DNA from 3 places in the Nisaea sediminum genome. Region 1 is predicted to be linked to each of the others. Evidence: predicted binding sites of a transcription regulator. Region 1 holds the regulator's gene; each other region holds the start of a gene.
What was found. Region 1 encodes LexA, which represses DNA repair genes until DNA is damaged. Its sites were predicted from a motif close to ATGTTCTANTTTGGTTC; they were not measured.
Positions count from the first base shown of each region.

Region 1 (7,304 bases):
CGACGAGCGCGGCAATGCCGCCATGGTCGATGTCGGTGACAAGGAGATCACCGAACGGATCGCGACCGCGGCCGGCACGGTGACCATGGCTCCGGAAACCATGAAGCTGATCGTGGATGGCGGTGTGAAAAAGGGCGACGTGCTCTCCGTCGCGCGCCTCGCCGGGATCATGGGAGCTAAGAAGACGCCGGACCTGATCCCGCTCTGCCATCCCCTCGCCCTCACCTCCGTGAAGGTCGACCTCCACTGCGATCCCGCGCGCAATGCGGTCGACATCACCGCCACCTGCAAGCTCAAGGGCCGGACCGGCGTCGAGATGGAAGCGCTGACCGCCGTCAGCGTCGCCGCCCTCACCGTCTACGACATGTGCAAGGCGGTCGACCGGGGCATGAAGCTCGAGAACATCCGCCTGATCCGGAAATCGGGCGGCAAATCTGGAGACTGGCATGGCGAGTGACCTGCTGCCAGTCGAGGAAGCCCTGAAGCGCATCCTCGCGGCGATGCCGCTGATGCCGGCCGAGGAAGTTCCGCTGACCGAGGCTCATGGCCGGACCGCCGCCGCCGACATCGCCGCGCGGCGCACCCAGCCGCCGGAGGCGGTCTCGGCAATGGACGGGTATGCGGTGCGCGGCGCCGACGTGGCTGAAGCGGGCGCGAAGCTGAAACGCATCGGGACCGCTCCTGCAGGCCACATCTTCGAAGGCACGGTCGGCCCTGGCGAGGCGGTCCGGATCTTTACCGGCGGCGCCATTCCCGACGGGGCCGACACCATCGTGATCCAGGAAGACGTGAACGCCACCGCGGAAGCGGACGGCGCCACGCTCGAGGTGACAGAGGCCACGAAGACCGGCGCGTTCGTGCGTGCGGCCGGCCTCGATTTCCGCGAGGGCGACATCCGCATCAAGGCCGGCAAGGTGATGACCGCCCGCGATGTCGGCATGGCCGCGGCGATGAACGTGCCCTGGATCGAGGTTCGACGGAAACCGCGCGTCGCGATCCTGCCGACCGGCGACGAGATCATCCGCCCGGGCGACCCGACCGGTCCCAACAAGATCGTCAGCTCCAACAGCTATGCGCTGGCCGCGCTTGTGCGCGCCTGCGGCGGCGAACCGACGCTGCTCGGCATCGCGCCGGATACCGTCGAAGGCATCCAGGCCATGGTGCGCGGGGCGCGCGGCGCGGACATCCTGATCACGACGGGCGGCGCCTCCGTCGGCGAGCACGACCTGATACGTCAGGCCCTCGGCACCGACGCCTTCGGACCGGACGGGCTGGAGCTGGATTTCTGGAAGATCGCGATGCGGCCGGGCAAACCTCTGATCTTCGGGCATATCGCACGAACGCCGCTCCTCGGCCTGCCGGGCAATCCGGTCTCGACCATCGTCTGCGGCACGATTTTCCTGCGCCCGGCGATCGCCACCATGCTCGGACGGACCGAACCGCATACGACGGTCCTGAAGGCCCGGCTGGCGAAGCCGCTGAAGGAAAACGACCGGCGGCAGGATTATCTGCGCGCGGTCTATCATCTCGACGGGAACGGCGAGGCCGTGGCCGAGGTCTTCGAGCGGCAGGACAGCTCGATGCTCGCGCTGCTCGCCGACGCCAATTGTCTGCTGATCCGCCCGCCGCATGCGCCCGCAGCACCTGCGGGAGAGAAAGTGGACATCATCCCGCTCGGCATCGGTTCCATTTCGATCTGATCGCCCCGTGCAATCAATAGCTTGACGCGCCACAGGAACCAAAGTAGAACATTTCCGATGTTTATCTTTTGTTCCTGAGGGAACCGGCACGGGAGTCTCTGATGCTTACGAAAAAACAGCACCAGCTATTGCTGTTCATTCAGGAAAGATTGGAAGCGACCGGCGTTTCTCCCTCTTTCGACGAAATGAAGGACGCGCTGGACCTGAAATCGAAATCCGGTATCCATCGGCTGATCACGGCGCTGGAGGAGCGCGGCTTTATCCGCCGCCTTCCGCACCGCGCCCGTGCGCTTGAGATCTTGCGCACCCCGGACGCAAGCTCCGCAGCCAAAGTCGCGACAGCCGCGCATCCGGCGGCGCTCGACCGGCCTGCGAGCCGCGGCTTCACGCCGAACGTCATTCCCGGCAACTTCGCCCGCGCCGAACGCGGTGAGGAAGAGGTCGCTCCGGCCACCGCCAGCGCCCCGCCGCCCCCCCTTCCCGCCGGTTCCGACGAGGAAATTGTCGAAGTGCCGATGAAGGGGCGGATCGCTGCCGGCACACCGATCGAGGCGCTGAGAGACGACAGTGCCAAGGTCGCGATCCCTGGCTCGATGATCCGTGCGGGAGAACATTACGCGCTCGAGGTCGCAGGCGATTCCATGGTCGATGCAGGCATTCTCGACGGCGACACGGTGATCATCCGGCGCTGCGACACCGCGGAGAATGGAAGCATCGTCGTCGCCTTGGTCGACGAGCACGAAGTCACGCTGAAGCGGCTGCGCCGCCGCGGTTCGGCGGTCGCGCTGGAGCCGGCCAACCCGAATTACGAAACCCGGATCTTCGGCCCGGACCAAGTGCAAATCCAAGGCTGCCTTGTCGGCCTTATGCGGAAATATTGAGGAAACGCGAGGACGGCATTCGCCGACCGAGGGATCAGCGGGTGTTGCCGCCCCAGATCATGCCGAGATCGGCGATCCGGACATCCGCCTGCTTCTTCTCACGGGCGCGCACCGAAAGAACATGGCGCTTCTCTTCCTGCGCCTTGTTGATCGCGACACTCTTGATTTCGCGCCGGTTGGTCAGCGGAATCTGATCGAACACCGAGGTCGCCCATTCGTGACGGGCGGCATTCTCGACTTCGTCCGAGGCTTTCTTGATGGCGATATAGGCGAGGTTTTTCTGCCCGACGACATCGGAAACAGACGCGGCCAGAATGTTCAACGCGCGTTTTTTGACCGTATCCGCCACCTCGGGCCCACCTTCCTGAGAAAGACACTCACTAAGGAGTTGAATTCTATCACTTAATAATATGATCTATTTTTTGAGAAAATTCAATCTTTTTTAGCTTTAGGAAAAGTCTTTCGTCCGGTCCACGGCCGCTCTCCACGCACGTAACGCGCATAAACCACTCTGGGTCTTGGCCCGTCAAACCAGACCGCGATCGATCCTCCAGGACGCAGGTCCCGAGGCCCCAGAATCAGCCGTGGAACCGAACAGCCTTCCGGAACCCTGATGCGGGTTACAAGGATGTCGGCTCTAAGGCAGTCCTCCGCCAGAGATTGGGCACTCGAAGACCACGCGACGGTGCCGATGCCGGCGGCCACGAACACGCAACCGAGCGGATCGCAGTCGAAGCGCCTGCCGGTGCCCTCTTCCCGCAGACCTGCGCGGCGGCGCCAGACAAGAGCCTCGAATCCGTTCCGCCCCGAACTCGTCGCAAGCTCACTGCCGGCATGAACCCCGATGACCCGCCCCCGGTCGCTGATCACCAGAGCGGGCGGGCGCCAGGGCGAGAGCAGCAGAAGTACCGAGGTGACGATCAAGGGCGCCACACCGAGGTAGCGCCAGCGCGATCGCCACAGGCAGAGCCACAGGCCCGACAGGGCCGCAGCTCCCGCGACCCAGCCGGGACCTGCACTCACCGCATAGGTGGCAAATGGCCAAGTCTGGATCTCCGTGGCGAGGGACAACACCAGATCTAGCCCCCAGCCCATGGGCACGAGCGCGACGGCTTCCCATCCGAACGGTAACAGAACCAGGGCGGCCACGCCCCAGGGCATGATCCACATACCCGCCGCCGGGACCGCGAGAAGATTGGTCGCGACGCCATAGAGAGCCGCTTTCTGGAAGTGATGGAGCGCGACCGGCAAGGTTGCGAGGGACGCAACCAGGGAGGTGAGCGCCAGCAGGAGAAGGTGGCGGAAGCTCTTTCTGAGCAGACCGTCGGAACCCGTTGCGCCGCTCCAGTAACCGGTCTCATAGACTGCGACGAGCGCTGTAACGGCGGCGAACGAGAGCTGAAAACTCGCACTCAGGAGATAATCCGGCCGAAAGAGCAGAATGGTCAGCGCCGCGAATGCGATCAGCCGCATCGAGATCGCCCGGCGGCCGAGCACGATCCCGCCAAGGACGATCGCGGTCATGACATAGGCGCGCAATGTCGGGACCGCAGCGCCCGAAAGCAGCAGGTAGAATGTCGCGAAGGCCAGGGCTGCGACCGCCGCGATCACCCGGGTCGGACAGAGCAGGGCCGTTCTGGCCGAGAGACTGAGAAGCAGGCGGACGAAACCGAAGACGCAGCCGGCGACCAGCCCCATATGAAGCCCGGAAATGGCAAGAAGATGCGCGATCCCCGCATCGCGCATCGCCGTTTCCGCAGTCTCGGATATCCAGTCCCGGTCGCCGACGAGAAGCGCCGCCGCAAGCGCTCCGGTATCGCCGGAGAGGCGATCGCGGATCCGCTCCGACAAAACCTGCCGGAGCTCTTCGACCCTCCCTCTATAGCCGGGCACCTGAACGGCGGCTTCGACGGAGTGCGGCGCCAGAGCGAACCCGACGGCGCCGATGCCCTCGAAAAAGAGTGCGCGCTGAAAATCGTAGGCATGGGGAGACACCGGTGGAGGGGGCGGCTGGAAGCGTCCGAACACCCGGATCCGGCTGCCGGGCAGAGGGACCTGGTCCCGATTCAGCAGGAGCACGCGCGCCCGTCCCGGCAGCTTCTCCGCAGGCAGGCGCCCAAGACTTTCCACCTGCAGGATAATCCTTCGGCCGCGCGGCGTCATGCCGACCGTTTCCACCACACCGGCAACAGCGGCGGTGATCCCTCTCTCAAGTACCGGCGCTTCCACACTCAGGGTGCGGACCTGAGCCGCCGTAAACCCTGCGGCACCGACCACCAGAAGACCCGCGAGGAAAGCCGGCAGCGCGCGCTGACGCACCGCCAGGAAGACCATTATCGCGCACAGCAGGGAGGCTGGTCCGGACAGAAAGTGCGGTTCGACCGGCAGATCGAAATAGATCAGTATCCCTGCCGCCAGGGCGACAGGAAGCCAGAGTCCGGCCCGTTCCCGCTCGGCCTCCTGAAAATGCGCCAGTCCTGCCGCGGCCCTCGCGGCAAGCGGCAGGAGGCTTTTCGTCCAATCTCGCACTGCCCCGGCCAATGTGCTAAATAGCCCCGCGCCCGTGGGATCCAGACCCCGCCGGCGCCGCCAGATCCACAGGAATCACGAGAAACCGCCCCATGTCCGTCGTTACGCGTTTTGCCCCCTCGCCGACCGGCTTCCTCCATATCGGTGGAGCCCGGACCGCGCTCTACAACTGGCTCTATGCGCGGCACATGGGCGGAAAATATCTGGTCCGCATCGAGGACACCGATCGCGCGCGCTCCACGCCGGAAGCCGTGCAGGCGATTTTCGACGGGCTCGACTGGCTCGGTCTGCTCGGCGACGAGGAGCCGGTCTATCAGTCGACCCGTCTCGAACGGCATGCCGAGGTCGCCCACGAGCTGGTGAAGATGGGCCGGGCCTATTTCTGCTATTGCACGCCGGAAGAACTCGCGGCCATGCGCGAGGAGGCCAAGGCTGCCGGCAAGCCGATGCGTTACAACGGCATGTGGCGCGACCGCGATCCCTCCGAAGCCCCGGCCGGCGTCGATCCCGTGGTGCGCCTGAAGGCGCCGCTCGAGGGCGAGACCACGCTGGTCGACCATGTCCAGGGCGAGGTCACCGTGCAGAACCAGCAGCTCGACGATTTCGTCCTGCTCCGCGGCGACGGCACGCCGACCTACATGCTTTCCGTCGTGGTCGACGATCACGATATGGGGATCACGCACGTGCTGCGCGGCGACGATCACCTGAACAACGCCTTCCGCCAGGCCGCGCTCTATCGCGCGATGGACTGGGACGTGCCCGAGTTCGGCCATATCCCGCTGATTCACGGTGCCGACGGCGGAAAGCTCTCGAAGCGACACGGAGCACTCGGGGTCGATGCCTATCGCGAGATGGGCTACCTCCCGGAAGCGCTGAACAATTATCTGCTGCGCCTCGGCTGGGGCCATGGCGACGACGAGATCATCTCCTCCGCGCAGGCGATCGAATGGTTCACGCTAGAGGCGGTCGGCCGCTCGCCCTCGCGCTTCGACCTCGCCAAACTGGAAAATCTCAACGGCCATTACATCCGCGAGGCCGATGATGCCCGCCTCACCGATCTCGTGGTCGATGGGCTCGGCAATATCAGTGAGATCGGCCGCAGCCGGATTCTGAAGGGCATGAACGGCCTCAAGCAGCGCGCCAAGACCATTGTCGAGCTGACGGAGAATTCCGCTTTCTACGCCGCCTCCGTGCCGCTGCCCTTCACGGAGAAGGCCAACAGCCTGCTGACCGAAGAGGCGATCGGACATCTGAAGACGCTCACCCAGCGCCTGGAGGTTCTGTCCGACTGGACCGAGGAAGCCGTCGAGAACGCCGTCCGCGAAGTCGCCGAGGAGGCGGACCTGAAACTCGGAAAGCTCGCCCAGCCGCTGCGGGCGGCCCTCACGGGATCAACCGTTTCCCCCGGGATTTTCGAGGTCGCAGCGGTGCTGGAACGCGCGGAAACCCTTGCCAGACTCAAGGCTGTTTGCGGCACTGCACAATAACGATTAATATCCGCCGCGATTTAGCGGCAATGTTGCTCCACCCGAACGTGGAGCGGCCGCTCAACGAGAACTAAGGGAAGCTCAGGATGAACAAATCAAACACCGGCAGCTTTACGCTCACCGACAATCAGTCCGGCAAGAGTTACGAACTCCCCGTCCTGAAAGCCTCGGTCGGCCCGGATGTGGTCGATGTACGGAAATTCTACGCTGAGACCGACCACTTCACCTACGACCCCGGCTTTACCTCGACCGGCTCCTGCGAGTCCGGCCTGACCTTCATCGACGGCGACAAGGGTATCCTGCTGCATCGCGGCTACCGGATCGAAGACCTCGCCGCCAATTGCAGCTTTCTCGAAGTTGCCCATCTGCTCCTCAACGGCGAACTGCCGAACAAGGAGCAGAAGGCCAAGTTCGACCATGACGTCACCTATCACACGATGGTGCACGAGCAGCTGAGCAACTTCTATCGCGGCTTCCGCCGCGACGCGCATCCGATGGCAGTGCTGTGCGGCGTCGTTGGCGCGCTGTCGGCCTTCTATCACGACTCGACCGACATCAACGATCCGCATGCCCGGATGGTCGCGTCCTTCCGTCTGATCGCGAAGATGCCGACGCTGGCGGCAATGGCCTACAAGTACTCCGTCGGCCAGCCGTTCAACTACCCGAAGAACGATCTGTCCTACGCCGAGAACTTCCTGCACATGATG
Region 1 covers NZ_JACZCQ010000001.1:588,704-596,007, reverse strand. Annotated here, with positions in the region: gene moaC (cyclic pyranopterin monophosphate synthase MoaC) at 1-457, shown strand, start outside; gene IG122_RS02805 (molybdopterin molybdotransferase MoeA) at 447-1,700, shown strand; gene lexA (transcriptional repressor LexA) at 1,802-2,581, shown strand; gene IG122_RS02795 (hypothetical protein) at 2,616-2,930, opposite strand; gene IG122_RS02790 (ComEC/Rec2 family competence protein) at 3,014-5,110, opposite strand; gene gltX (glutamate--tRNA ligase) at 5,203-6,597, shown strand; gene gltA (citrate synthase) at 6,684-7,304, shown strand, end outside.

Region 2 (7,304 bases), on a different contig from region 1:
AACGACGCGCACGCCGTCGCGATCGCTCTCGTCGCGCAGCTCGGCGATGCCCTCGACGGTTTTTTCCCGCACAAGTTCGCCGATCCGCTCCATCAGGCGGGACTTATTCACCTGGTAGGGGATCTCGCTGACCACGATCGCGTTGCGGTCCTTGCGGATTTCCTGGATGTCCGCCTTGGCCCGCATCATGACCGAGCCGCGGCCGGTATGATAGGCGGAGTGGATCCCGTTCTTGCCGAGAATCATGGCGCCGGTCGGAAAATCCGGGCCCGGGACGATCTCGATCAGCTCGTCGATGGTGATGCCCGGATTGTCGACATAGGCGCAGCAGGCGTCGATCACCTCGCCGAGATTGTGCGGCGGGATGTTGGTCGCCATGCCGACAGCGATGCCGCCGGCGCCGTTGACCAGCAGGTTCGGGTATTCCGCCGGAAGAACGCTGGGTTCCTGTGTGGTTTCATCGTAGTTCGCGACGTAGTCAACCGTGTCCTTGTCGATGTCCCGGAGCAGGCCTTCCGCCGCCTTGGCGAGACGCGCCTCGGTATATCGCATGGCCGCCGGCGGATCGCCGTCCATCGAGCCGAAGTTACCCTGCCCGTCGACCAGCGGTAGGCGCATGGAGAATTCCTGCGCCATGCGGACCATGGCGTCGTAGATCGCGCTGTCGCCGTGCGGGTGATACTGCCCCATGACGGCACCGACGATGTTCGCCGACTTGCGGTAGGGCTTGGACCAGTCGTAGCCGCCTTCCTTCATCGCGTAGAGGATACGGCGGTGCACCGGCTTCAGGCCGTCGCGGACATCGGGCAGCGCTCGGGACACGATCACGCTCATTGCGTAATCGAGATAGGAGCGCTTCATTTCGTCTTCGATGGAGACAGGCGAAATGTCGAAAGAGGAGGATTCGGACGAGCTCAATTCACGCTTTTTCCGGTTGGTTACGTCCCTGTGCAGGCGGTAGCGGCCATATGATCGTCGACCCTCCGCCGGGACCTCAGGAAGACCCTGTTTTTATAACAGAACCGTCATCTTCGGACAATCTTTACAGCGATTTTTTCGGCCCGATTAATCAAGCGATTACAGAGCCTTACGAGCCGATATTGAATAGCTCAACGGAAGCCGGGGCATTCCTTCCGGCAAACGGTACAATCCGCCCTCGCAAGGCTCCATGAATGCCAGCGCCTTCCAGGCAACCGTGTCAAACTCATGCAGGTATTCGATGGCCAGTCCGGCGTCGATCAGCGCGGTTACGACCTCGCCGACGGGATGGGTCCATTCATAGCTTCGTTTGGTCTGCAAAACCGCGGATTCGTCGGCATAGGCCTCCGTTCCGTCGAAGGCGATCGGCTCCGGTTTATGAAAGTAATCGTAGACCGGCGCGTGCGGTTTCGGCGCGAGATCGTCGAAGCTCATCAGCACCGGATGCGCATCCAGGAAATAGAATCGGCCGCCCGGCTTGAGGAAATGCGCAACCACCCGTGCCCAGCCCTCGATATCCGGCAGCCAGCAAATCGTGCCCCAGGTGACGTAAACCAGATCGTAGGTCCCGTCGATGAGCTGCGGCGTGTCGTAGAGATTGCCTTCGACGAAGCGGGCTTCGATCCCCGTTTTTTCCGCGAGGTCCCGGGCCTGCCGGATGGCCACGGGAGAAAAGTCGAGACCGGTCACGCTTTTCGCGCCCTTGCGGGCGAGCAGAAGCGTGTCCATGCCGAAATGACATTGCAGATGCAGGATGTCGAGCCCTTCGACGGAGCCGAGTTCCTCCAGCTCCGTCCTGTGCAGGTCTCGCGCGCCCTCGGGACCGTTCAGGAACGCGTCGACACCGTAGTCGCTGCTGGCCGAGCTGTAATTGACCTCGGCCAGTTCGTTCCATTTCCGCTCGTTGGATCTGAAAAACTCATCCATCGCCCTGCTCCCGGTCCAGAGCCTGTCGCGACGCCGTCCCTAGAACGGGATTTCGTCGTCGAGATCGCCCGGGCCGCCGACCGGGGGCTGACCGCCGCCGCCGCCGCCATATCCACCACCGGAGCCGCCGCCATAACCGCCGCCCTGGTTGTAGCCGTCGTCCCCGCCATAACCGCCGCCCTGGCCGCCGCCGCCGCCCTCACCGCGTCCGTCGAGCATCTGGAGCTCGCCGCGGAAGCGCTGGAGAACGACTTCGGTGCTGTATTTCTCCTGGCCCGACTGGTCGGTCCATTTGCGGGTCTGGAGCTGGCCCTCGACATAGACCTTCGACCCCTTGCGCAGGAACTGCTCGGCCACCTTCGCCAGGTTCTCGTTGAAGATCACGACCCGGTGCCATTCGGTGCGCTCCTTGCGCTCGCCGCTGTTGCGGTCACGCCAGCTTTCCGAGGTCGCGACGGAAAGGTTCACAACCTTGTTTCCGTCCTGCATCGTGCGAATATCCGGATCGCGTCCGAGATTGCCGACGAGAATGACCTTGTTGACGCTGCCTGCCATGGTTCTATTTCCACTCTGCGAATTTGCCAGTCTGCAATTTGTTGCCGGACTGTCCCATATCCGGAGGCGCTAATCCAGTCGCGATGCCTCCATCCGGCGGCATGTCCCGGATTTGCTGCACCCGCAAAAACCGGGTGGCAAAGCCGCGCCATGCCGCTTATAAATGTTTCTGTTTCGTTCTTACTCGGGATCCCCGCCGATGTCAGCCTCTTCCGAACCGAAGGATATCCGCGTCCAGGGTGCGCGCGAGCATAACCTGAAGAGCGTCGATGTCGCGATCCCGAGAAACTCCCTGACGGTCCTGACGGGGCTCAGCGGCTCCGGCAAATCCTCGCTCGCCTTCGACACGATCTATGCCGAGGGCCAGCGCCGCTACGTGGAAAGCCTCTCGGCCTATGCGCGCCAGTTCCTGGAGCTGATGCAGAAGCCGGACGTCGATCTGATCGAGGGCCTCTCGCCGGCGATCTCGATCGAGCAAAAGACCACCTCGCGCAACCCGCGCTCCACGGTAGGCACCGTGACCGAGGTCTACGACTATCTCCGTCTGCTCTATGCCCGGATCGGGATCCCCTACTCGCCCGCGACCGGTCTTCCGATCGAGAGCCAGACGGTGAGCCAGATGGTCGACCGGATCCTGGAGATGGAGGACGGCACACGGCTCTATCTGCTGGCGCCGATCGTCCGCGGCCGCAAGGGCGAGTACCGCAAGGAAATGGCGGAACTGCGCAAGCAGGGCTTCCAGCGCCTCAAGGTCGACGGCGAGATGTACGAGATCGACGAGGTGCCGGCCCTCAACAAGAAGCTGAAGCACGATATCGAGGTCGTGGTCGACCGGCTGGTTGTGCGCGAGGGCATCGCGACGCGTCTCGCGGATTCGGTCGAGACCGCGCTCGATCTCTCTGACGGGCTGCTGATCGCCGAGGATGCGACGAGCGGCGAACGGACAACCTTCTCGGCCAAGTTCGCCTGCCCGGTCTCCGGCTTCACCATCGACGAGATCGAGCCGCGGCTGTTCTCCTTCAACAATCCGTTTGGCGCCTGCCCGAGCTGCGACGGCCTCGGCAGCAGCATGTATTTCGACCCGGATCTGATCGTCCCGGAGGCATCGAAGAGCCTGCGCAAGGGAGCGATCGCGCCCTGGGCCAATTCCTCCTCAAAATATTACATGCAGTCCCTGGAGAGCCTGGCGAAGCATCTCGGCATCTCGCTCGACACCGCCTTCGAGGATCTGCCGGAAGCGGCGCAGAAGGCCCTGCTTTACGGCACCGGCAGCGAGCGCGTCGTCATGACCTTTGACGACGGGCTCCGGAGCTACCAGACCAACAAGCCCTTCGAAGGCGTCGTGACGAACATGGAGCGGCGCTTCCGGGAGACCGAATCCGCCTGGAGCCGCGAGGAGCTTTCCAAATACCAATCCGTCGCCCCGTGCGAGGCCTGTCTCGGGCAGCGCCTGAAGCCGGAAGCGCTGGCGGTGAAGATCGCCGGGCTCAACATCTCCGAGGTCACGGAGATGTCGATCTCCGAAGCGGTGAAATGGTTCACCGCCCTGACCGAAAACCTGACCGGCAAGCAGGCGGAGATCGCCGAACGGATCCTGAAGGAAATCAACGAGCGGCTCGGCTTCCTGAACAATGTCGGGCTCGACTACCTGACCATGTCCCGCGCCTCCGGCACCCTTTCCGGCGGCGAGAGCCAGCGCATCCGCCTCGCCTCGCAGATCGGCTCCGGCCTGACCGGCGTGCTCTATGTGCTGGACGAGCCTTCCATAGGTCTGCACCAGCGCGACAACGACCGGCTGCTGGCGACCCTTGTTCGGCTACGCGACCTGGGCAATACCGTGCTCGTGGTCGAGCATGACGAGGACGCGATCCGGTCCGCCGATTATGTCGTCGACATGGGACCGGGCGCCGGAGTCCATGGCGGCACCGTGGTCGCCTCCGGCACGCCTGAGGAGATCATGCGTGCGCCGCAGAGCCTGACCGGCCAGTACCTGACCGGCTTCCGCCAGGTACCGATCCCGGCCGAAAGGCGCAAGGCGAAGAAAGGCAAACACATCACGCTCCGCGGCGCCACGGCGAACAATCTCGACGATGTCACCGTCTCCCTGCCGCTCGGCACCCTCACCTGCGTCACCGGCGTCTCCGGCGGCGGCAAGTCCTCGCTGATCATCGAGACACTCTGGAAGGCCATCGCCAAGAAGCTGCATGGCGCGAGGGAACATCCGGGACCGTTCGACAGCATCGAGGGGCTCGAGTTCCTCGACAAAGTGGTCGATATCGACCAGTCGCCGATCGGCCGCACGCCGCGCTCCAACCCGGCGACCTATACCGGCGCCTTCACCCCGATCCGGGACTGGTTCGCAGGCCTGCCGGAAGCCAAGACCCGCGGCTACAAGGCCGGCCGGTTCTCCTTCAACGTCAAGGGCGGGCGCTGCGAGGCCTGCCAGGGCGACGGCGTGATCAAGATCGAGATGCATTTTCTCCCGGACGTTTATGTCCAGTGCGACGTCTGCAAGGGCAAGCGCTACAACCGCGAGACGCTCGAAATCACCTATAAGGACAAGTCCATCGCCGAGGTGCTGGAGCTGACGGTCGAGGAAGGCGCCGAGTTCTTCAAGGCTGTGCCGTCCATCCGCGACAAGCTGGAGACCCTGGAACGGGTCGGCCTCGGTTACATCCAGATCGGCCAGGCGGCGACCACGCTCTCCGGCGGCGAGGCGCAACGCGTGAAGCTGTCCAAGGAACTCTCCCGGCGGGCAACCGGCAAGACGCTCTATATCCTCGACGAGCCGACGACGGGCCTGCATTTCGAGGATGTCCGCAAGCTTCTGGAAGTCCTGCAGGCGCTGGTCGATCAGGGCAATACCGTGATCGTCATCGAGCACAATCTCGAAGTCATCAAGACAGCGGACTGGATTGTCGATCTCGGGCCCGAGGGCGGCTCGGGCGGCGGCAAGATCGTGGCGGAAGGCACACCGGAGGATGTCGCGGGGACGGCCGGAAGCTATACCGGCAAATATCTGGCGCCTTATCTTGATGCGGCGCGCGCGAAAAGGACGGCCTAGGCGACGCTGAAGACCGGGCCGAAACTGCCGAGGGCGGGCGCAACGCCCGGTCCGTCGACATAATCGTAATGGACCTTGCGCGCCGAGGTCGCGGTGTCGAGATCCGGTGCGCCGAAAAAGAACGTCCTGTTGCGGCCGCCATGGTTGTTCACGACGAAATTGCTCAATTCCTCGACAAGGTCCGGCGTGATTTCCTTCGCATCTCCAGCGGTGCAGGCGGTGCCGATCATGCCCGCTCCCTGCAATTGATCCGCACGTTTGAACTTGCGAGAAAAGCCGCCGACGAAGCCGGCGCAGAAGGGTGCAAGATAGGTGAAACTGTTGTGTACGACTGTCTGCGGCACATCGTCGTTAATCCCGGTGACATAAAGCAGCAAGCGGCGCTCGGCCCAGTCCGGCAGAAGTTTCAGCTCCACCAGAATGGCTTCCCGGAACCGCTTGTTGGTGATCGTTTCCATGTGAACGGGCATCAGCAGGAACGGCTTGGCCCGTGGTTTCTCCTCCATTGCGGCCCGCGTCAGTTGAATCGTCGCGATATCCATCGCGCATTCGAGCGCCCCGGTCTCGCTGCCGTCCTCCGGCATCATGCCCTCCGGCACCATGAGTTCGGAGCGGTACATGGAAACCAGTCGCTTGCGGATATTGGTGATCGGCCAGTAATGCAGGCGAATGCTCTCCTTCGCCTTCTCGAAGGCTTCAGTCTCCTCCGCCTGCCTCTGCTCCCGGGCCTCTTCGACCGTCTGGGCCAGTTCCTTGACCCCGGTGAGCTTTTCCGGGGCGTCTTGCGGCAGTTCGAAGACCATGGATTTGACCACGACGCCCTCGAATCCGGCTTCCGTTCCGGTTCCGTGCAGGCGTCTGTTGACCTCCTTGGCGATCTGCTGTGCCTTCAGTGACGCCGTCTTTCGGTCGTCCTTTCCGAAGAGGACGATGAACTGCTCCGCATTTGCGAGCACATAAATGTCGTGCGGGGTGATGACCTTCTTGATGATGGTTTCGGTCAGGAGATGCACCCTGCCGCGGACCTTGGTCCAGTTGGGGCCGAATTTTTCCTTCAGGTTCTCGAGGCCGAGCATCTCGACATTCCCGGCCATGAGGGCTTCGGCCGCGACCTTGTTGTTGCGGCAGAAGTTGACCATCGCAGACTTGAATCCGTCCTTGTCGGTCGGATCGAGCTTCTGACGGTCAAAGCTCTCGAAGTAACCGGTGTCGCTCATCGGATAAATATAACGCGTTTGCCTGTGGACCCGCTCTCCCGATCAGTTTCGCGAGAACAGCTGAAAAACTGGTTAACGCCCAGGCAAGGAATGAGCGTGCGTTGAGTTTCCCCGCCAGAGGGTCTATCTCTTCGCCAATTGGCGCAAAATGCGAAAATGGAAGCCCTATGAGCGAGATTTCCCCGGTTCACGTCATTGGCGGCGGCCTTGCCGGTTCCGAAGCGGCCTGGCAGCTGGCGACGGCCGGAGTTCCCGTCGTCCTGCACGAGATGCGCCCCGAGCGGAAGACCGAGGCGCATCAGACAAGCGGTCTGGCTGAACTTGTCTGCTCGAACTCCTTCCGGTCCGACGATGCCGAGGGCAATGCCGTCGGCGTGCTGCACGCGGAAATGCGCCGGCTCGGCTCCGTGATCCTCAGCGCCGCCGACGAGCACAAGGTTCCGGCCGGCTCGGCTCTCGCCGTCGACCGGGATCATTTCTCCCAGGCCGTCGAAAAAGCCCTGACCGATCACCCGCTCGTCACCGTAGAGCGCGGCGAAATCGCCGGCCTGCCGCCCGAAGAA
Region 2 covers NZ_JACZCQ010000002.1:120,464-127,767, forward strand. Annotated here, with positions in the region: gene gyrA (DNA gyrase subunit A) at 1-918, opposite strand, end outside; gene IG122_RS04060 (class I SAM-dependent methyltransferase) at 1,078-1,905, opposite strand; gene ssb (single-stranded DNA-binding protein) at 1,945-2,460, opposite strand; gene uvrA (excinuclease ABC subunit UvrA) at 2,660-5,524, shown strand; gene IG122_RS04075 (hypothetical protein) at 5,521-6,741, opposite strand; gene trmFO (methylenetetrahydrofolate--tRNA-(uracil(54)-C(5))-methyltransferase (FADH(2)-oxidizing) TrmFO) at 6,909-7,304, shown strand, end outside.
Region 2: uvrA (excinuclease ABC subunit UvrA) is a predicted target of LexA. The motif match lies at 2,624-2,640, and genes of this name have one in related genera.

Region 3 (7,304 bases), 120 kb from region 1:
GTTCAGCCTGAAGTCGGTGGTCGAGCTGCTGAAGGGTGTCGTGAAGATGATCCTGGTCGGTTTCGTCGCCTACCTGATCGTCTCACCGGAATTCACCAGAATCGAGCTGATGGTCCAGATGGACATCAAGGAGTTGCTGGATGAAACCCATATGGTGGCGATCGAGATCTTCATCGGTGTGCTGGCCGTCGCCGCCGTGATCGCGGTCGTCGATTATCTCTACCAGCGCTACGAATTCATGAACCAGATGAAGATGTCCAAGCAGGAAGTGCGCGACGAGCACAAGCAGACGGAAGGCGATCCGCATGTGAAGGCGCGGCTGCGCCAGCTGCGCATGGAACGGGCCCGTACCCGCATGATGGCGGAGGTTCCGAAGGCAACGGTGGTGATCACCAACCCGACCCATTACGCGATCGCGCTGAAATACGACATGGAGCAAATGTCGGCACCGCGCGTCGTCGCCAAAGGAGTGGATGCGGTCGCGCTCAGGATTCGCGAGATCGCGAACGAGAACGAAGTCCCCATAGTCGAGAATCGGCCGCTTGCCCGGGCGCTGTATGACAACGCGGAACTCGATGAGGAAATTCCCGAGGACTATTACAAGGCGGTGGCTGAAGTGATCAGCTACGTCTTCAAGATGAACCAGACCTACGTGCCGATCAATTGATCGCGCCCGAAGTGGCGATGAGAGTGACAAAGACGCAATCGGCGGTCGGTCTGCGGGGGGCAGGATGGATCCAGTGATCTTCGGCGGCATCGGAGCCGCTCTTGTCGCGGGCGCTGCCGCGGCCGCGTGGAGCGTGAGCTCGAAGCGCCTCCGGTCGCAGATCCTGCGGATCGAGTCGGAGCTCGATACGAAGACGGCAGAGGCGGCGTCGTTTGCGGCGGAACTCGAGGCAGAGCGGAATGCGCCTCCGCCGGAGCCTGAGATCGCTCTTCCGTTCTGCACGTTTTCCGCGGAAGGCCGTTTCCTGTCAGCCAACTCGGCGTTCCTTGAACGGTTTGCGGAGGGAAGCCTCGACCGCGTTGAGTCGAACAAGACCGTTCTCAGGCTCCGCCTGGCAGTCAGCAAGAATTTGGAGCAGGTCCGAGATGCGGGCGCGGGGGCGCTGGTTCCGGCCGGCAACCTGCCACCCTCCGGTTCGTCGTCCGCAGAGCGGGGCTACCAGATTCTGCTCAGTGCGGACGCGGCGAGGGACGGCGGCGCGAGCCAGAGCATCATGGCGCTGCTGGTCCCGGCTTCGGAGAGCTGGACCGCGCCGGCGCTCGAATATGCGCCGGTCGGGGTCGTCTTTCTCGGCAACGGACGCAGGATGCTGGCCGCGAACGAGACGTTCCGAAGTTTCACGGGGCTCATGGCGGCCGGCGGAGGACTTGGCGGTCGCACATTCTCGGATCTCGTAGAGGAGGAGGACCGGGAGACGGCGGATCGGTTCCTCGATGAGACCGCCGGGCCGGGCGGAAGCGATAATATCGAGGTCCAGCTGGTCGGACGCGACGGGGAGGCCGGGGCGGAAGTCGCCGTCTTCTCGCGCGAGCTCGCGTCCGGAGAGGGCCCCGAGGGAGCGACCTGCGCGCTCTATCTGATCGATATCGGGCGGCGCCGGCAGCTTGAGGCTCAGGTCGCCCAGTCGCAGAAGATGCAGGCTGTCGGGCAACTCGCCGGCGGGGTGGCGCACGACTTCAACAACCTGCTGACGGCGATGAACGGCTATTGCGACCTGCTGCTCGTGCGGCACCGGCCGGGCGACCAGTCCTTCTCCGACGTCATGCAGGTGAAGCAGAACGCGAACCGGGCGGCCAATCTGGTCCGGCAGTTGCTTGCCTTCTCGCGGCAGCAGACGATGATCGCGCGCGTTCTCGACGTGACCGAGACTCTTGCCGACCTGTCGCATCTTTTGCGCCGCCTCATCGGCGAGAACATCACGCTGGAAATCTCCCACGGCCGCGATCTGGCGCCGATCCGGGTCGACCAGGGCCAGCTCGAGCAGGTTGTCATAAATCTCGTGGTCAATGCCCGAGACGCTTGTCCGGGCGGCGGAACCATCACCATGCGGACGCATGATTTCGTCACCGCCACCCCCGTGCGCCAGGGCGACGACGTGATGCCGGCGGGACGCTATGTCAGGCTTGATGTCGCCGACACCGGCACCGGGATCGAGGAGGACATCATTGGCCGCATCTTCGAGCCCTTCTTCTCGACCAAGGAAGTCGGGCAGGGGACGGGGCTGGGGCTATCGACGGTCTATGGCATCGTGAAGCAGATCAACGGCTTCATCTCGGTCTCGAGCACGGTCGGGAAGGGCACGGTGTTCTCCATCTTCCTGCCGGCGCACGAGGGGGAGATCACGCCGAGCCGTTCCAGCGACATGTCGCACGACTCCGCCGATGCCCGGAAGGATCTGACCGGTGTGGAGACCATCATGCTGGTGGAGGACGAGGACCCGGTCCGGCTGTTCGGCGCCCGCGCTCTGCGCAACAAGGGCTACAAGGTGATCGAGGCCCGCAACGGGGAGGCGGCGCTGCAGCTGCTCTCCGACAAGAGCGAAGTGATAGACCTGCTCATCACCGACGTGGTGATGCCCGGCATGGACGGACCGACGCTGGTGCGGAAGGTCCGGGAGGACCGGCCCGACCTGCGCGTCATCTGTATCTCCGGCTATTCCGAAGACGCTCTGCGCCAGCGTATCGAGCAGGACAAGGACATCCACTTCCTGCCGAAGCCGTTCAGCCTCAAGCAGCTCGCGGGAACGGTGAAGGACGTGCTGCACCCCCTCCCGTGACGCGCACTGATTCGCGGACGGCCGGATGGAACGGGACGGGAACAAAATCTGGAGACTCTCCCTCGATCCCAAGATGTCGTGGGGTGTCCGAACTCGAATCCTAGATTTCGACCGTGAACAAAAAGTGAAAATAATACTGTAAATGAGAACAAAAATGGTACATGCTCTGTTTTGGAAATCAGCCCAGTCCCGCCCATGAGTCACATCGGGGCGACGGTCCGGCTCTGATTGCCTTGGAAGGCGTCCCTGTGAGATATGGAGGATCGGGTATGTCGGAATTAGCACTCAAAGTCATCGAACGGGACCCCATGGATAAGACAAAGGCACTGGAGGCCGCGCTCGGCCAGATCGAGAAGGCGTTCGGCAAGGGCTCCGTGATGAAGCTCGGGCAGAACGAACAGGTGGCGGAGGCCGAAGCGGTTTCCACCGGCTCGATCGGCCTCGATATCGGCCTCGGGATCGGCGGCCTGCCGCGCGGCCGGATCGTGGAGATCTACGGGCCGGAAAGCTCGGGCAAGACCACGCTTGCGCTGCATGCCATCGCAGAGGCCCAGAAAAACGGGGGCACCTGTGCTTTCGTCGACGCGGAACATGCGCTTGATCCGATCTATGCCCGCAAGCTCGGGGTCGATCTGGACGAGCTGCTGATCTCCCAGCCGGATGCCGGCGAGCAGGCGCTGGAGATTGCCGACACGCTGGTGCGCTCCGGCGCGATCGACGTGCTGGTGGTGGACTCGGTCGCCGCCCTGGTACCGCGGGCCGAACTCGAGGGCGAGATGGGCGACAGCCATGTCGGCCTGCAGGCGCGGCTGATGAGCCAGGCGCTGCGCAAGCTGACCTCCTCGATCTCGAAATCGCGCTGTCTCGTCATCTTCATCAACCAGATCCGCCTCAAGATCGGCGTGATGTTCGGCAACCCGGAGACCACCTCCGGCGGCAACGCGCTGAAGTTCTACGCCTCGGTCCGTCTCGATATCCGCCGGATCGGCGCGATCAAGGACCGCGACGAGGTGGTCGGCAACCAGACCCGCGTGAAGGTGGTGAAGAACAAGATGGCGCCGCCCTTCCGGGTGGTCGAGTTCGACATCATGTATGGCGAAGGCATCTCGAAGACCGGCGAGATCCTCGATCTCGGCGTCAATGCCGGCATCGTCGAGAAGTCGGGTGCCTGGTTCTCCTATGGTGGTCAGCGCATCGGGCAGGGCCGGGAGAATGCCAAGAAATTTCTTGCCGAGAACAAGGATGTCGCGTCCGAGATCGAGAAACAGATCCGGCAGAATGCGGGCCTCGTCGCAGACGTGATGATGCAGGGCCCGGATCCCGAGGACGACGTCTGACACGTTCTCCCGTCAGCTGTTTCGGCCCGCCCGCCCGGCGGGCCGGATTGCCCCCGAGAGCAGTGAGCCCCGCCGCAGGACCAAGCGGCGGGGTTTCGCGTGCCGGAAAGCGGCGGAAACCCAAGCCTCCCGCGCTGGACAGGGGGCCGCATCTTCAGTAAAAGCGGAGCCCGCTTGCCGCGAGGGGCGACGGGCGATAAGGCACGGCCGCGCCGAGGCAATGCGACACGGCGCCGGCCCGGAGGGACGAGATGCAGACCGCGAACGATATCCGCCGTACTTTCCTCGATTATTTCGTCGAGAACGGACATGAGGAAGTCGCCTCCAGCCCGCTGGTGCCGCGCAACGATCCGACGCTGCTCTTCACCAATGCCGGCATGGTGCAGTTCAAGAACGTCTTCACCGGCCAGGAACACCGCGACTACAAGCGCGCCGCGACCTCGCAGAAATGCGTGCGCGCCGGGGGCAAGCACAACGACCTCGAGAATGTCGGCTATACCGCCCGCCACCACACCTTCTTCGAGATGCTGGGGAACTTCTCCTTCGGCGACTATTTCAAGGATCAGGCGATCGAGCATGCCTGGACCCTGATCACCAAGCGCTACGGCCTGCCCGCCGACAAGCTGCTGGTGACGGTCTATCACGAGGACGAGGAGGCGGCCGGCCTCTGGCGCAAGATCGCGGGCCTCCCGGACGAGCGCATCATCCGCATCGCCACCTCGGACAATTTCTGGGCCATGGGCGATACCGGTCCCTGCGGCCCGTGCTCAGAGATCTTCTTCGATCACGGCCCGGAGATCCCGGGCGGCCCTCCCGGCAGCCCGGACGAGGACGGCGACCGCTTCATCGAGATCTGGAACCTCGTCTTCATGCAGTACGAGCAGGTCTCGAAGGACAAGCGGATCGACCTGCCGCGCCCCTCGATCGACACCGGCATGGGGCTGGAGCGCATCGCCGCCGTGCTGCAGGGCCAGCACGACAATTACGATATCGACCTGATGCGCGCGCTGATCGAGGCCTCCGCGCACGAGGCGAATGTCGATCCGGACGGTCCGCACAAGGTTTCCAACCGGGTGATCGCCGATCATCTGCGCGCATCCAGCTTCCTCATTGCCGACGGCGTGCTGCCGTCGAACGAGGGCCGTGGCTATGTGCTGCGCCGGATCATGCGCCGCGCCATGCGCCACGCCCATATCATGGGCTGCCAGGACCCGCTGGTCTGGAAACTGGTGCCGACGCTGTTGAAGGAGATGGGCGATGCCTATCCGGAACTCGGCCGTGCGGAGAGCCTGATCAAGGAGACCCTGAAGCTGGAGGAAACCCGCTTCAAGGAGACCCTCGACCGCGGCCTGAAGCATCTCGAGGAGGAGACCGGACGGCTCGGCGAGGGCGAGACCCTCTCCGGCGAGGTCGCCTTCAAGCTTTACGACACCTACGGCTTTCCGCTCGATCTGACGCAGGACATCCTCCGCGGACAGGGCCGGGCGGTTGACACCGCCGGGTTCGAGGCGGCGATGGAGCGTCAGCGTGCGGCCGCGCGGGCGGCCTGGTCCGGCTCCGGTGAGGCGGCGACCGACAAGGTCTGGTTCGAACTGCGCGACAAGTGCGGCGCGACCGAGTTCCTCGGCTATGACACCGAGCATGCGGAAGGCCAGGTCGAGGCCCTGGTGCTCGACGGCGAACCGGTCCGGAAGATCGAAGGCCCGGCCGAATTCGCCATGATCGTCAACCAGACCCCGTTCTATGGCGAGTCCGGCGGTCAGGTCGGCGATGCGGGCACGGCGCGCACCCTCGGCGGTACCGATATCGAGATCAGTGACACCCAGAAGAAGGTCGGTGACCTCTGGGTCCACATGGCGAAGGTGACGGACGGCGTGGTCGAGGTCGGCGACGCGGTCGAGCTCACGGTCGACAGCGCGCGGCGGGGGCGGTCGAGGGCCAATCACTCCGCCACCCATTTGCTGCACGAGGCGCTGCGCCGCCATCTCGGCAAGCATGTGACCCAGAAGGGCTCGCTCGTCGCGCCGGGCCGTCTGCGCTTCGATTTCAGCCACCCGAAGGCGATGAGCCACATGGAGCTGAAGGCGGTCGAGGCCGAGGTGAACGAGCATATCCGCGGCAACAGCCCGGTCAGCACCACGCTGATGGATCCGGAAAGCGCGATCAAGCACGGCGCCATGGCGCTCTTTGGCGAGAAATACGGCGATGAGGTCCGTGTCGTCGCGATGGGCGGTCCGTCCGACGATCCGTCGAAAGACGTCTATTCGGTTGAACTCTGCGGCGGGACACACGTGAACCGCACGGGCGATATCGGCCTGCTGCATATCGTCTCCGAAAGTGCCGTTGCGGCCGGCGTGCGCCGGATCGAAGCCGTGACCGGCGCCGGGGCGCTCGAATATGTCGATGCCCGCGAGGGCCTGCTGACTACGGCCGCTGCCGCTGCCAAAGTCACGGTTGACCAGCTTCCCGAGCGCGTCGAGGCGCTGATCGAGGAGCGCCGCAAGCTTGAGCGCGAGGTGCAGGACCTGCGCCGCAAGCTCGCTGAGGGCGGGACCGGCGGATCTTCGGAGGCCAAGGAAATCGCGGGCGTGAAATTCGCCGGCCGTGTGCTCGAAGGCATCCCGGCGCGGGAGCTGAAAGGCGTCGCAGACGGCCTGAAGCAGCAGATCGGCTCCGGCGTCGCCGCGGTCATCTCATCCGACGAGGGCAAGGCCTCGATCGTTGTCGGCGTCACGGCAGACCTGACCGATAAGGTCAGCGCCGTCGATCTGGTCCGGGTCGGTTCCGAGGCGCTCGGCGGCAAGGGCGGCGGCGGCCGTCCCGACATGGCCCAGGCCGGCGGTCCGGACGCTTCGGCGGGCCCGGCGGCCATCGCCGCGATCGAAGCCGCTCTGGCCGAGAAGCTCTCCTGAGCGCGCGTGGCTTCGGCATCGACAGCCGGAGCCGGATCGCCGTAACCTGACAGGGAGGCGCCTCGAACGGGCGCCTCTTTCTCTGCCCGCCGCCTTTCCCAGATTGCGCGGCGGATCACAGACCCGAGGAGTACAGATGAGCGATACGGCACGCTTTTCCGGCACGGACGGATATGTCGCGACCGACGATCTGAAAGTCGCGGTGAATGCCGCGATCACCCTGCAGCGCCCGCTTCTGGTGAAGGGCGAGCCCGGCACCGGCAAGACGGTGC
Region 3 covers NZ_JACZCQ010000001.1:468,768-476,071, forward strand. Annotated here, with positions in the region: gene flhB (flagellar biosynthesis protein FlhB) at 1-667, shown strand, start outside; gene IG122_RS02200 (hybrid sensor histidine kinase/response regulator) at 732-2,783, shown strand; gene recA (recombinase RecA) at 3,053-4,120, shown strand; gene alaS (alanine--tRNA ligase) at 4,372-7,032, shown strand; gene IG122_RS02215 (AAA family ATPase) at 7,169-7,304, shown strand, end outside.
Region 3: recA (recombinase RecA) is a predicted target of LexA. The motif match lies at 2,930-2,946, and genes of this name have one in related genera.